DNA from 2 places in the Mycobacterium shinjukuense genome. Region 1 is predicted to be linked to the other one. Evidence: predicted binding sites of a transcription regulator. Region 1 holds the regulator's gene; the other holds the start of a gene.
The links. Region 1 encodes LexA, which represses DNA repair genes until DNA is damaged. Its sites were predicted from a motif close to CGAACANNTGTTCG; they were not measured.
Positions count from the first base shown of each region.

Region 2: G6N20_RS02890 (HNH endonuclease signature motif containing protein) is a predicted target of LexA. The motif match lies at 1,301-1,314, and genes of this name have one in related genera.

Region 1 covers NZ_AP022575.1:2,288,033-2,295,189, reverse strand. The annotation lists gene hflX (GTPase HflX) at 1-19, shown strand, start outside; gene G6N20_RS10210 (acyl-CoA dehydrogenase family protein) at 128-1,288, shown strand; gene G6N20_RS10205 (TerC/Alx family metal homeostasis membrane protein) at 1,285-2,478, opposite strand; gene G6N20_RS10200 (sunset domain-containing protein) at 2,795-5,017, shown strand; gene lexA (transcriptional repressor LexA) at 5,036-5,770, opposite strand; gene G6N20_RS10190 (LysM peptidoglycan-binding domain-containing protein) at 5,958-6,440, shown strand; gene nrdR (transcriptional regulator NrdR) at 6,604-7,068, shown strand; gene G6N20_RS10180 (peroxynitrite isomerase) at 7,081-7,157, shown strand, end outside.
Region 2 covers NZ_AP022575.1:632,710-639,866, forward strand. The annotation lists gene G6N20_RS02880 (hypothetical protein) at 113-907, shown strand; gene G6N20_RS02885 (hypothetical protein) at 900-1,136, shown strand; gene G6N20_RS02890 (HNH endonuclease signature motif containing protein) at 1,483-2,739, shown strand; gene G6N20_RS02895 (IS30 family transposase) at 2,767-3,603, opposite strand; partial or broken gene G6N20_RS02900 (type ISP restriction/modification enzyme) at 3,986-4,261, shown strand; gene G6N20_RS02905 (ribbon-helix-helix domain-containing protein) at 4,616-4,843, opposite strand; gene G6N20_RS02910 (MMPL/RND family transporter) at 5,268-7,157, opposite strand, start outside.

The sequences.
Region 1 (7,157 bases):
GGCGGCACCGCGCGGGTAAGGCCGCGCCGCAGAAGCGAGCCGCGGCGGCGGCAGACCCGATTCGCCGCCGACCAACCGTCCGGTTGGTATATCTTGGGCGGCAACGTTTCTTCGCCGGAGGTCATCCATGGGCAGTGCCATCAAATACCAGCGCACGCTGTTCGGACCGGAGCACGACCTGTTTCGCGAGTCCTACCGGAGCTTTCTGGAGCGCCACGTCGCGCCGTACCACCAGGACTGGGAGAAGGCCAAGATCGTCGACCGCGGGGTCTGGCTGGAGGCCGGCAAGCAGGGCTTTCTCGGCATGGCGGTGCCCGAGGAGTACGGCGGCGGGGGTAACCCCGATTTCCGGTACAACGCGATCGTCACCGAGGAGACCAGCGCGGGCCGCTACAGCGGGATCGGCTTCGGGTTGCACAACGACATCGTGGCGCCATACCTGCTGGGCCTAGCCAACGAAGAGCAAAAACAGCGTTGGCTACCCAAGTTCTGCACCGGGGAACTGATCACCGCCATCGCGATGACCGAACCGGGCACCGGCAGCGATCTGCAGGGCATCAAGACCCGCGCGGTCAGGCACGGTGATCACTACCTGCTGAACGGGGCGAAGACGTTCATCACCAACGGGATCAACTCAGACCTGGTGATCGTGGTGGCGCAGACCGATCCGGACAAGGGCGCGCAGGGCTTTTCGCTGCTGGTCGTCGAACGCGGCATGCCGGGCTTCGAACGCGGCCGCCACCTGGACAAGATCGGGTTGGACGCGCAGGACACCGCCGAGCTGTCGTTCACCGACGTGGAGGTTCCGGTCGAAAACCTGCTCGGCGAGGAGGGCATGGGGTTCATCTACCTGATGCAGAACCTGCCGCAGGAACGGATCTCGATCGCCATCATGGCGGCCGCGGGGATGGAGGCGGTGCTGGAGCAGACGCTGCAGTACACCAAGGAGCGCCAGGCCTTCGGTAGGCCGATCGGCAGCTTCCAGAACAGCCGGTTCTTGCTGGCCGAGCTGGCCACCGAGGCGACCGCGGTGCGCATCATGGTCGACCAGTTCATCGCGCTGCATCTGGACGGCAAGCTGACCGCCGAGCAGGCCGCCATGGTCAAGTGGTATTCCACCGAGAAGCAGGTCTACCTCAACGACCGCTGCCTGCAGTTGCACGGCGGGTACGGCTACATGCGGGAGTACTCGGTGGCGCGGTCCTACCTCGATTCGCGCGTGCAGACCATTTACGGCGGCACCACCGAGATCATGAAGGAGATCGTCGGCCGCAGCCTGGGCGTTTAGCCCGCGGTCCCACCGTGCGCCCGGTGCGCGTCGTGAGCCCGCTGCAGCAGCGCCCTCAGCTCGTGTTCTTGGCCGACTTCCGCACGGAATTTCGCCGGAAGCGAGTCGAGCCGGCGTTCGGCGGCCCGCAGCGCGTCGAAGATCTTCGCGCGTTCGGTGGCATCCCCGCGGTAGCAGAGGTCGAGATATTCCAGCGCGCGCCGACGGGCCCGGGAGACGGCGTTGTGCTTGCGTCCGCGCGCCGAGCATAACGACACCACGGTCGTGCCCAGCAGGATGATCACGATCGCCGCCAGCGACGTCGCGGTGCTGATCGGCACGATCGGGACCGGTTTGCCGCGATTGATGAACGGAATCTTGTTGTCGTGCAGCGCCTGCAGCACCAGCTTGACGCCGATGAAACCAAGAATGGCCGCCAGCCCGTAGGACAGATAGACCAGGCGATCCAGCATGTTGTCGATGAGGAAGTACAGCTGGCGCAGGCCCAACAGCGAGAACGCGGTTGCGGCGAACACCAGGTAGACGTTTTCGGTCAGGCCGAACAGCGCGGGCATCGAATCGAACGCGAACAGCACGTCGCTGCCACCGACGGCGATCATCACCAGCACCATCGGGGTCATCACCCGCTTGCCCCGCTCCCGGGTGAACAAACGGTCGCCGTCGTAGTGCTGGGAGGTTCGCAGCAACCGGTTGGCCAGCCGGATGACGACGTTGTCGGCGGTGCGGCCTTCGGTCTCTGCGGATGTGACCAGGTTGCCCGCCATGGCCAACAGCGCCACACCAAGCAGGTAGAACGCCCAGTTGAAGTTCTCGATGAGGGCCGCGCCGAGCAGGATGAGTCCGGTGCGTGCGACCAGCGCGAACACGACACCGAACAACAGCACCTTCTGCTGGGCAACCCGGGGCACCCCGAAGCCGCTGATGATCACCACGAAGACGAACAGGTTGTCCACCGACAACGCCTTGTTGCTCAGGTAGCCCGCGAAGTATTCGGTCGCCATCTCCGGGCTGCCCAAGACGAATACGCCGATCCCGAACACAATGGCGATCCCGACGTAGGTCGCCGACCAGATCGCGGCCTCGCGTAGCGTCGGCACGTGAGTCTGGCGTACGTGGAAGACGTAGTCGAACAGCAACAGGCCGGCGATCACGCCGACGGTCAGGGCCCAGACAAGTCCGGAAACACCCATCTCGGCCGAGCTTCCTCTCACCGCGTCAGTCGGGTTGTCCCCCGCGAGTGGGTGGTGCCCGCGGTCTCCGGCACAGTAACCTACCCGCAGCGCTGGTCGCGGTACGGATTTTCGCGGCGCGAGCGCTGCCCGGCATCATTTCGACATCGGCGAGATATCCGTTTTCGTAATATTTGCGGAATTGACTTCGCATTTGTCGTTCGCTAGAGCAGAGTTATGCGAGCCCGGCGACGATGCGGACCGTAGCTGGGAGACGGCCCACCCCGGGAAAATTCCACCGGATCGCGGGCGGGCAGGGCATCGGCTGGGAGGCTTGGTGAACAGGCAGAGAGGTCAAGTGAACACGCTGGTCCGGCGTGCGCTGGTCGGCATCGCGGCGGCATCGGTGGCCGCGTTGCTGGTGGCGCCGACCGCGGCGGCATCTCCGATTGGCGACGCGGAGAACGCCATGATGGCCGCGTGGGAAAAGGCCGGCGGCGACACGTCACCGCTGGGCGCCCGCAAGGGCGACGTCTACCCCGTCGGCGACGGGTTCGCGCTGGACTTCGACGGCGGCAGGATGTTCTTCACCCCGGCCACCGGTGCCAAATACATGTACGGGCCGATCCTGGACAAATACGAGTCTCTCGGCGGTCCGGCCGGCAGCGATCTGGGGTTCCCGACCATCAACGAAGTTCCCGGCCTCGCCGGACCCGACAGTCGGGTGAGCACCTTCGCCGCCAGCGACAACCCGGTGATTTTCTGGACGCCCGACCACGGTGCGTTCGTCGTGCGCGGCGCGTTGAACGCCGCGTGGGACAAGCTCGGCAGCTCGGGCGGCGTGCTGGGTGCTCCGATCGGGGATGAAACCTACGATGGCGAGGTCGCTTCCCAGAAGTTCAGCGGCGGTGAGATCTCTTGGAACAGGAAGACCAAGGAATTCACCACCGTCCCGCCGGGATTGGCCGACCAGTTGACGGACTTGCAGGTGGCCATCGATCCCACCGCCGCCATCAACATGGCCTGGCGCGCTGCGGGCGGGGCCGCCGGCCCGTTGGGCGCCAAGAAGGGGGACCCGTACCCGATCGGGGGTGACGGCATCGCCCAGGACTTCGTTGGTGGCAAGGTGTTTTTCAGCCCGGCCACCGGTGCCAACGCCGTCGAGGGTGACATCCTGCAGAAGTATGAGTCGCTGGGTGGGCCGGTTGGCAGCGACCTGGGATTCCCGATCGCCAACGAGTCTGACGGCGGCATCACCCCGGCCAGCCGGATTGCCGCGTTCTCCGCGGCCGACAAGCCGGTGATCTTCTGGACGCCCGACCATGGCGCGTTTGTGGTGCGCGGCGCGATCAAGGCCGCGTGGGACAAGCTCAAAGGTCCCGTCGGTAAGCTCGGTGCGCCGGTCGGGGACCAAACCGTGGACGGCGACGTGGTCTCGCAGAAGTTCACCGGCGGCACAATCTCGTGGAACCGCGCGAAGAACACGTTCACCACCGAACCGGCGAACCTGGCGCCCCTGCTGTCGGGGCTGCAGGTGCCCGGGCAGAACCAGCCCAGCACCACGGCGGCGGCCCCGCCCGCCACGAAGTTCACCTGGCATTGGTGGTGGCTGGCGGCGGCCGGTGCGGCGGTGCTGCTGGTCGTGCTGGCCGTGCTGGCCGTGGTTGGGTTGCGGAGGCGTCGCGCCGCCCAGCCGGCCGCCGCCCACGAGCCCACCCATGATGACCTGGGCGGCTATGAGGAGGGCGCCGAGGGGCACTGGCCGCCCCACGACGACGTCGATTTCGGCGCGGAAAACTTTCCCCCCAGCCAGTCGCGTCCGGTTGAGCGGGCGGCGCCGGATGTCGGTGCCGCTGCGCGGGTCAGCTGGCCGCGAGGTGCCGGGACCGCCATCGGTGTGGCCGAAGAGGTCTCCGGTGGTGGCGCCAGCGACCTACTGTCCGGGTTCGACCAGGGCTTCGGGTTGGAGGCGGAAGACTCCGATGCGGTGGACACCACGCCCATCGGGTGGCGCGCCGATATTTCCGAGGCCGTGGCCGCGGAACCCTTTGTTCCCGAATCGGTGGCACCCGAAGAATTCGCGCCGGAAGCCTTCGCGCCCGAAGCCGTCGGACCAGAGGCCGTTCCGGAATCAGCGGGCCTGGAGACCGCGTTTCCGGACACCTTCTACCCCGGTGGCGTCCCGTCGGAAGCCGCTGGTGGGGACGTCGTCATTGCGGATGCGGCCGTTCCGGAGGTGCGGACTACTGGGCGCCACGCCGCCGCCGAGCCGGCGACGTACGGCGAAGCGGCGGCCGCAGTGCCCGGCCATGAGGCGGTCCCGGAAGCCGCTCCACCTCCCGCGGCCGCACCGGGGCGGCGCCCGGCCGCGCGCCCGACGATCCACCTGCCGCTGGCCGACGACCCGTACCGGGCGCCGGCCGGATATCCGATCAAGGCCAGTGCCCGGTACGGCTTGTACTACACGCCCGGCAGTGCGCTCTACCACGACACGCTCGCCGAAATTTGGTTCGCCAGCGAAGAAGCCGCGCAAGCCAACGGTTTCGTCAAAGCGGACTAGCCGCGACCCCAGGGCGCGTCACACCTTGCGGATCACCGTGACGACCTTGCCCAGCACCGTCGCCTCATTGCCGGGGATCGGATCGAAGGCCGGGTTGTGCGGCATCAGCCACACCTGACCGCCCGCCCGTTTGAACGTCTTGACGGTGGCCTCGCCGTCGATCAGGGCTGCCACGATGTCGCCGTTGTCGGCGACGTTCTGCTGTCGCACGACCACCCAGTCGCCGTCGCAGATCGCGGCCTCGACCATCGAGTCGCCGACCACCTTGAGCAGGAACAGCGTCCCCTCGCCGACCAGCTCACGCGGCAGCGGGAACACGTCTTCGACGGCCTCCTCGGCAAGGATCGGGCCGCCGGCGGCGATGCGCCCGAGGACGGGAACATAGGTGGGTTCCGGCAACGCATCCGAGCCGGCCACGTCGGTGAGCACGGCGGCCGCGGCCGCCGTGCCGCCCTCGGCGCCGCGCACGTCGACGGCCCGGGGCCGGTTGGGGTCCCGACGCAGGTAGCCCTTGCGCTCCAGGGTGCGCAGCTGGTGAGCCACCGAGGACGTCGATGTCAACCCGACAGCGTCGCCGATCTCCCGGATGCTCGGCGGGTAGCCGCGGGTGGTGACCGAGGTGCGGATGACGTTCAGGATGGTGCGCTGCCGCTCGGTCAGTGAGGAATCCGCGCGGCCGGCCGGTTGCGCGCCAGCGGCCGCCGCGTCAGGGGCCGCCCCGTGAGGGGCTGAGGTGTCCTTGCCGTCGCTCATGGCATTGACTGTAGCCCCATCGCGGCCAAGAATCAAACATGTGTTCGACGGCGTGTCGCGCCGGCGGGGCGTGTCGGTGGCGCGGTTTAGCGTGGTGACCGTGCGACACACGTCGATCAAATGTTCGGCTATCGAACGCATGGTCGACTATGGTCGAACACACGAGCGATCGACCGAAGGGACCGTCATGACACTCATCCACGCAGCGCCGTCGCGCGCCGGGCGCGCGTCACACCCCAACCGCGCGCCGCGCGCTGGCCGATTCGGCCAGCCCGGCTCGCGAAGGCCGCATCCGTCTCGGCCGGGCGGCGGCCCGCTGTGCCACCGCGGCACCGGTGTGCCGATGTCGGCCGGTTGTCATCGCCGGCATCCCGTCAGCGCGCTGACCACCCTTGGACTGGCCCTGCTCGCCGCGCTGATCACCCTCTGGCTCGGGTTGGTGTCGCACCTCGGCGCGGTGATCGACGGCGGTTCCTCCGATTCGTTCACCGGGCTACCCGACAGGCTTGCCGTGGTGCGGGTGGACGCGGGGGAGTCCCTGCAAGACGTGGCGGCCCGGGTGGCGCCCGAGGCCCCGGTCGGTCGGGTGGCCGAGCGCATCCGCGAGCTCAACGCGCTGGATTCCACGACGCTGGTCGCGGGTCAGACGCTGATCGCCCCGGTCGGCTGAAGGTGGGGCGGTGTCCGGCGAAAACCGCGCTACCGCACCGTTCCTCGGTGATCATGGCGTCGAGCGCGGATGGATCGCGACAGCGTTGGCCCTGCGGCGCCGCGTCCAGGTACCCTCGGAGGCGTCTGCGATACCGGGATGTCGACATGGCAAAGGAGCGGCGATGCACTGTCCGTTCTGCCGGCATCCCGATTCCCGGGTGGTCGACTCGCGGGAAACGGATGAGGGCCAGGCCATTCGGCGCCGCCGGTCGTGCCCCGAGTGTGGACGCCGGTTCACCACGGTGGAGACCGCGGTGCTGGCCGTGGTCAAGCGCAGCGGGGTCACCGAGCCGTTCAGCCGGGACAAGGTCATCAGCGGCGTGCGCCGGGCATGCCAAGGACGCCAGGTCGACGACGACGCGCTGAACCTGCTGGCCCAGCAGGTCGAGGACACCGTGCGGGCCACCGGATCCCCAGAAGTCCCCAGTCACGACGTCGGCCTGGCGATCCTTGGGCCGCTGCGTGACCTCGACGAGGTGGCTTACCTGAGGTTCGCGTCGGTATACCGGTCGTTTTCCTCGGCCGACGATTTCGAGCGCGAGATCGAGGCGCTGCGCGCGCACCGCAAGGTATCGACGTCCGGCTGAGCGACCGCCGTCATGCGCCCCGACCTGCACCCCGACCTGGCGGCATTGGCGCCGCTCCTGGGTACCTGGGCGGGTCGGGGCAAGGGCGA
Region 2 (7,157 bases), 1.7 Mb from region 1:
AGCCAGAGCAGCTAGAATTGCTATATTGACTAATTCGGCTATTTTTGGCCTGGGGTAATCGGGGTCATGAGCCGCCGGCGCCGACCTGAGGGAGCGCCTCCGACTCGATCCGGTGGGGGTAGCACTCGTAGGCTCGGAAATTGTGGATCTGGCTTCGCGACCACCGTGGTCGAACAACGCGGTGCGTCGTCTCGGCGCGGCACTGCGCGACGGAGTCGATCCGCCGATCGACCGTCCGTCATACGCCGAGGTGATGGTGTGGCATGCAGACTTGGCCGCCGAGGTGCAGGCCCAGGTTGAGGGCGGGAGCTGGTCGATTGCGTCGGAGCTACTGGTCACCTCGCGAGCCAAGACCCAAGACACCCTGGTAGCAAAGTTGCGGCGCCAGCCCAACCTGCAACTGAACACCATCCAAGACCTCGCCGGTGTCCGCATCGATGCCGACTTACTGTTGGGCGAGCAGACGAGACTTGCCCGTGAGGTCGCCAATCACTTCGGTGCCGACGAGTCGGCGATTCATGATCTGCGTGATCACCCGCACGCCGGTTACCGGGCCGTCCATGTCTGGCTTCGGTTGCCTGCGGGTCGTGTCGAGATACAGATTCGGACCATCTTGCAGAGCTTGTGGGCCAACTGCTACGAGCGTCTCGCTGACGCGTACGGCCGCGGCATCCTCTATGGCGAACCGATCGAGCGGTTGGCAACTTCTGGCGTTGGCCCGGCGCAGCTTCCGGAGCCGGTACGGGTTATGCAAGACGCGTCGGCGAAACTGGCGATGCATGAGGCCGAGTGGCAGCAGTGCGCTGAGATCGAAGATCCCGGTCAGCGGGCGACGGTGCTGGCCACGATCAAGTCGAGGCTGGAAGGGGCCATCGATCAGGCCGAGTCAGAAATCGAAGGTGGGTGACGTGGCCGGTTATGTCGTCGAGTACGACCGGCGCACCCACGCGCGTCGCATCACCGAGTTCGCCACCCCGCGTGCGGCGATGGAGCACCGGCTGAAGCTGGAAGCCGAGCGCACCGACCGGAACGTCGAAGTCGTTGCGCTCGTTAGTACGTCACTGGACACCCTGAAGCAAACCCATTCGCGGTACTTCGCGGGTGACGAGCTGAACGTCGGAAACGGCGCGCGGTAGATCCTGTTTGAGCTTCCGCGAGTTTGTCGGGGACGGTCGGCGTGCGGCAGCCAGATCCGGTAACCGGGTAATGGTGCCAGCTGCCGACGTTTGTTGGTGTTCTCGACATTCGCGGCGTAGTTCCCGCTTAATGGGCCCACCACGCCAGTATCGGCGCGATTGTCCAAAGATGCGATCGTCATGGTCACATGGAATGGTGATCCTGTCTCGCCCCGTAGCGATGAGCGGCTACAGCCGCCGTCTCAGCTAACCCTGGCACACAGGGATTCTTCGCGGGTGATGACGGCATTGTCCCGGCGCGGATCGGCTGCCCAGACTTGTCAGACCGGGCTGCGATGATGAGGTCATGTCCTTGACCGCATCGCCCGGTGCTACGGCAGTGAGCCCTGCCCAGCGCCTGGAGGTGTTGTTCGAGGAGTTGGCGGAGTTGGCCGGTCAGCGCAACGCGATTGATGGGCGCATCGTGGAGATCGTGGCCGAGCTGGATCGCGACGAGCTGTGGGGTGCTACGGGGGCGCGGTCGGTGGCGGCGTTGGTGGCTTGGAAGATGGGCTCGTCGTCGGGGAACGCTCACACGATCGCCGCCGTGGCGCGTCGGCTGCGGGAGTTTCCGCGCTGCGCCCAGGGCATGCGGGAGGGCCGGTTGTCGCTGGATCAGGTCGGCGTCATCGCGGCGCGGGCGGGCGAGGGATCCGATGAGCATTATGCGGAGCTGGCCGGGGTCGCCACGGTCAGCCAGCTGCGCACCGCGCTCAAGCTGGAACCGCGACCCGAACCCGCACCCGATTCTCGGCCGCAACCGCAGCCCTCGATCACCAAGAGCACCGATGAGGAGTTCAGTTGCTGGCGGATCAAACTTCCCCACCTGGACGCGGCGAAGTTCGACGCGGCACTGCGGTCTCATCTTGATGCGCTGATCGCCGAGTGGCGCCACGATCACGACAATCGCGACCGCCCGTCAGATCAACGGCCCCCGTTGCCGGGCAATGTCGAGGCGTTTATGCGCCTGGTCGAGGCGGGGTGGGACGCCGAGGTGGCCCGCCGGCCGCACGGCCAGCACACCACCGTGGTGATGCATCTGGACGTGCAGGAGCGCGCCGCTGCGCTGCACCTGGGTCCGCTGCTATCGGAGTCTGAACGCCGGTACCTGATGTGTGATGCCACCTATGAGGTCTGGTTCGAACGTGACGGTGAGGTCATCGGCTCCGGCCGAGCGACCCGCCAGATCAACCGCCGGCTTCGCCGTGCGCTAGAGCACCGCCACCCCACGTGCGCGGTTCCAGGCTGCGGCGCCACCCGGGGCCTGCACGCCCATCACATCCGGCACTGGGAAGACGGTGGGGCCACCGAGCTGGCCAACCTGGTGCTGGTCTGCCCCTATCACCACCGGCTGCACCATCGAGGCATCATCACCATCACCGGACCCGCACCCAACCTCACCATCACCGACAGCGTGGGCCGGCCACTGAGCGCAGGATCGCTAGCCCGCCCACCGAAGAAACCCCCGCCCGCCGTAGCGCCCTGCCCCGGACCCACCGGCGAGCGCGCCGACTGGTGGTGGTATGAACCATTCCAGCCGCAACCACCCCCGACAAACAACTAGGCAGGTCACCGGGGCCGGTCACTACTGTCAACGGCACCCGAAAACTGACCCCGGCGCGGCACTCGGGTTCAACCGCGGATTCGCGCGGTCGTCGCAACACAGGACGAATTTCATGGTGCCAGTTCGGATTCGAAGACCTCGGCCGGGGTGCGCCAGCCGAGGATCTTCCGCGGGCGGGTGTTGAGCAGTTGCTCGACGCGGCGCACCTCGTCGGGGCCATGCACGGACGGGTCGCTGCCCTTGGGGAAACACTGGCGGAGCAGACCGTTGGCGTTCTCGTTGGTTCCGCGCAGCCGTGCGCAGCCACGGCGACGCCGGCGGGGCGAAGTAAATCCCCTCGGCGAACAACTCGGCCAGCAGATCGTGGCGCGCCATCTGCGCGCCCTGGTCCCAGGTGAGCGTCAGCCGTGCAGCGTCCGGGATCGAGGTGAGCAGGTGAGTGGCCGCGGCGGCGAACGCCTCGCCGGTATGCCCGGCCGGGAGGTGTACCAGGCGCACGAGTCGGCTGCGGCGTTCCACGATGGTGCCGATCGCCGAGCGGGTGTGGCGGCCGACGATCGTGTCGCCTTCCCCGTCGCCGATACGCTGCCGCAACTCGACAATCGGTGGTCGCTGGTCGATCGGCTTGGCAGGGATCACGTACCGCACCTCGCGGGTGTCGGGGCGGCGGCGGCGTTTCCGCATCGGCCGCGCAGTGCGTAGCTTGTTTGTCAATGTTCGTGCCAGGCCGGACTTTTCGGCGTTGTAGAGGCCACGGTAGATCGTCTCGTGGGTGACATGCCAGCCCGGCCGTTGCGGGTAGGTCCTGCGCAGCCAGGAGCTGATCTGCTCCGGGCTCCCGCCCTTCTCGAGCTTGCCGGCCACTACCGCCCGTAACTCCGCGTCGATCAGCAGGCGACCGGACCGACGGCGGCGAGGATCAACTCCCAATACTGCGACTCCACACTCAAGCGGCCCTTGCGCACTCGGCTCGTCATCAACACATCCGTTCTTCTACCAGCAGTGTTGCGACGAACTGTTGAACCCGAGTGCCGTCAGGAGGCCAGTTTTCACGCCGTCGACAACTACCAGCACCGTGTTGATGCTCAAACAGGTTGGGACATCAAGAATTTGGTTCGTACTACCCGCTGATGCCGCATCCTGAAAAATCAGGGGCGACAACCAAACCCGCACCGCCGCCGACCCGCTACCCGACGACCTCCGCACGCCCCCCTCAAGATTCGCGCTGACGATGCGCACCAAGGGGGCCGAGCGCTATCTGCTCGGTTCACGCTCGGCGCTGGGCTGGATCGTCGACCGCGACCGCGTCACCAGCGACAAAGCGTCCGGAATCGTCAGCGATCCCAACGACTGCTGCGACGAGCGCGACGATCCCACCTACATTGTCGATCTCATCAAGAAGGTCACCACCGTCAGCGTCGAGACCATAAAGATCGTTGACAGCCTCGCCGGCTGTTCGCGCCAGCAGGCCATCAAGGAATCACCGTGGACGCCCCGACATGGTTGGGATGCACGACGCTGAAGTGGCGGCGGTCGAAAGTTGGGATCTCCCAAGCGCTCCGCCGCGGCCACCATGGAGGCGTCGACGCTGCCCAGCGGTAGGTTTCGATACCGTGCGACGAGCTCAGCGATGCGCAACCAGTCGTCGGCGGCTACAGGCTCGACACTGAACGCGCCGTCAGCGAGGTCGCCGAGGAATCGCACCTCTGGTTCGCCACCGAGGCGAGTGCCCAGCAGGTAGACCACCTCGGTGAGACGAGCGTCGGGACGATCAGCTGGCCGGGATGCGTTTCGAGCAGTGTCAGCGACGACGCATGGTGGACGTCATCGGCGTCCACATAGGCATAGCGGGGGCCAGCGTCGACGAGAATGGCGGCTATCGCCCGACCTCGCCGGCAAGGATCTCCTCGATGCGCTCGGAGATGTCGGTACGGCCACCGCTGCCAGCGCCCGCGGCCTGAAGGCGACGGCGCCCAGTGGATTGACCGAGATAAGCCTCGAGAGCTTCCCGGGTGATCTCCGAAATGGTCAGATTCCGGCGCCGGGCCTCATGCCGCAGACGCGCATCGAGAGCGTCGGAGATCTTGACCGTGGTGCGGCGCATGTATGCCAGCATATCCGGGGCATCCACCAAAACGCCCCGGAGCTCACCCGCGACAGCCGAGCAGCAGCCGGGCTGAATGGTCAGCGGAAGGCCGATTGTGTGGAGCTCGGTGGGGCTTGGCGATGCCGGCTGCCATGTTGCTGGACGCCCAGTGGCACCGAGTCGTCAGGCCCCAATCCGCGCTTTCTGCAGTCACTGAATTCACTTGCGCACCATCGGATTATCCCTGTGCACGAGGTGGCGCGCGCCGGCCAACCCCGAATACCACTCGAACATACATATATTCGGGTAGCCGGGAGGAGATCGTCGAGGCGCGATCGCTGATGATGACCGCGATCGCGCCATCACCTGCGCGGACCGCCCGGCCCTGGGACCGAACTCGCTGGTGCAACGAATTAGCAAGAGTGTGAGTGCAATTCGAGAGTCACCCAGCGCGCTCCGATTCCCTGAGCAGCAGTTGACGAACCACTCGGCGTGGACCGTAGGGCCGCAGCATCCTGCTGGCGGGGCGGGGCCGCACCGATTGCGGCCACCAGAACCACCGTCCCAGCAGCGCGGCGATGGACGGCGTCATGAACGAGCGCACGATCAGCGTGTCAAACAGCAGACCCAGGCCGATGGTGGTGCCGATCTGACCCAGAACACGCAAATCGCTGAACACAAAGGAGGACATGGTGGCGGCGAACACCAGGCCGGCCGAGGTCACCACGGAGCCGGAGCCGGCCATCGCGCGGATGATCCCGGTGTTTAATCCGGCGCCGACTTCCTCCTTGAACCGCGAGATCAGCAGCAGGTTGTAGTCCGATCCCACCGCCAGCAGCAGGATGACGGCCAGCGCCAGCACGATCCAATACAGCTGGATACCCAGAATGTCCTGCCAGACCAGCACGGAGAGCCCAAAGGAGGCGCCCAACGACAGCGCCACCGTGCCCACGATGACGAGTGCGGCGACCAGACTTCGCGTGATGATCATCATGATCAGCAAGATCAGGCTCAGCGCGGCGATCGCCGCGATCATCAGGTCGTACTTTGCGCCGTCCTGAATGTCCTTGAACGTCGCGGCGGTGCCGGCGAGATAGATGTTGGCGCCCGCCAGCGGGGTGCCCTTCACCGCCTCATGTGCCGCGACCTTGATGGCGTCCACATGCGAGATGCCTTCGGGCGTCGCCGGATCGCCTTCATGGGAGATGATCATGCGAGCGGCCTTGCCGTCCGGCGAGAGAAACATTTTCAGGCCCCGCTTGAAGTCGGGGTTGTTGAAAGCCTCCGGCGGCAGATAAAACGAATCGTCGTTCTTGGCGGCATCAAAGGCCTGACCCATGGCGGTCGCGTTGTCGGTCAATGCCTGCTGCTGGGCGGTGATCCCGGAGTTGGTGGCATAGTTGGACAACACCAATTCCAGATTGGCCTCCTGGCTGGCGATCTGAGCCGTTATCAGCGCCACCAGTTGCGGCTGGGTCGCATCCAGTTTGTCCAGCGATGCCGTCAGGTTCTGGAACTGTTCGCTGAGCTGGTCGATGCCGTCGGTGGCGTCATAGATGGACCTGAGCGCAAAGCAGATCGGGATGTCGTAGCAGTGCTTCTCCCAATAGAAATAACTGCGAATCGGCCTGAAGAAGTCGTCGAAGTTCGCGATCTTGTCCCGCAGATCGTTCATCAAAACCAACGTGTCGTGAAAGCTTTGGGCCTGGTCGTGCGTGGCGGCGGCGAGCTCCTGCTGAAGGGCGTACTGCTGCCGCAAGATGTGAATCGTTTTCCTGATCTCCTCGGCCTGCTTCAGCAAGTCGTGCGCACGGTCTTGCTGGAATTTCAGGTTTTGGGTCTGGCCGACGCTTTGCATGCTGATCTGGAACGGTATTGTGCTGTGGTCGATCGGGGTTCCCAAGGGTCTGGTCATGGCTTGCACCAGGGCGATACCCCGAAGGTGGAAGACACCTTTGGCCACCCGGTCCAAGATCAGCATGTCGGCCGGGTTGCGCATGTCGTGATCGGTCTCGATCATCAGCAGCTCGGGATTGAGCCGGGCCTGGGAGAAATGCCGCTCGGCTGCGGCGTATCCAACGTTGGCCGGCGCGGTGCCGGGCATGTAGTGCCGCGCGTCGTAGCTCGTCTTGTATCCGGGCAGGGCGGCCAGACCGACAATGGCCACCGCGCAGGTCACCGCAAGAATGGGCCCGGGCCAGCGGACGATCGCCGTACCGATCCGCCGCCATCCCCGGGTCCTCATCTTGCGCTTCGGTTCGCAAAGGCCGAAATGGCTGCCCACGGCGAGCACGGCCGGGGCCAGGGTCAGCGCGGCGACCAGCGCGATGAG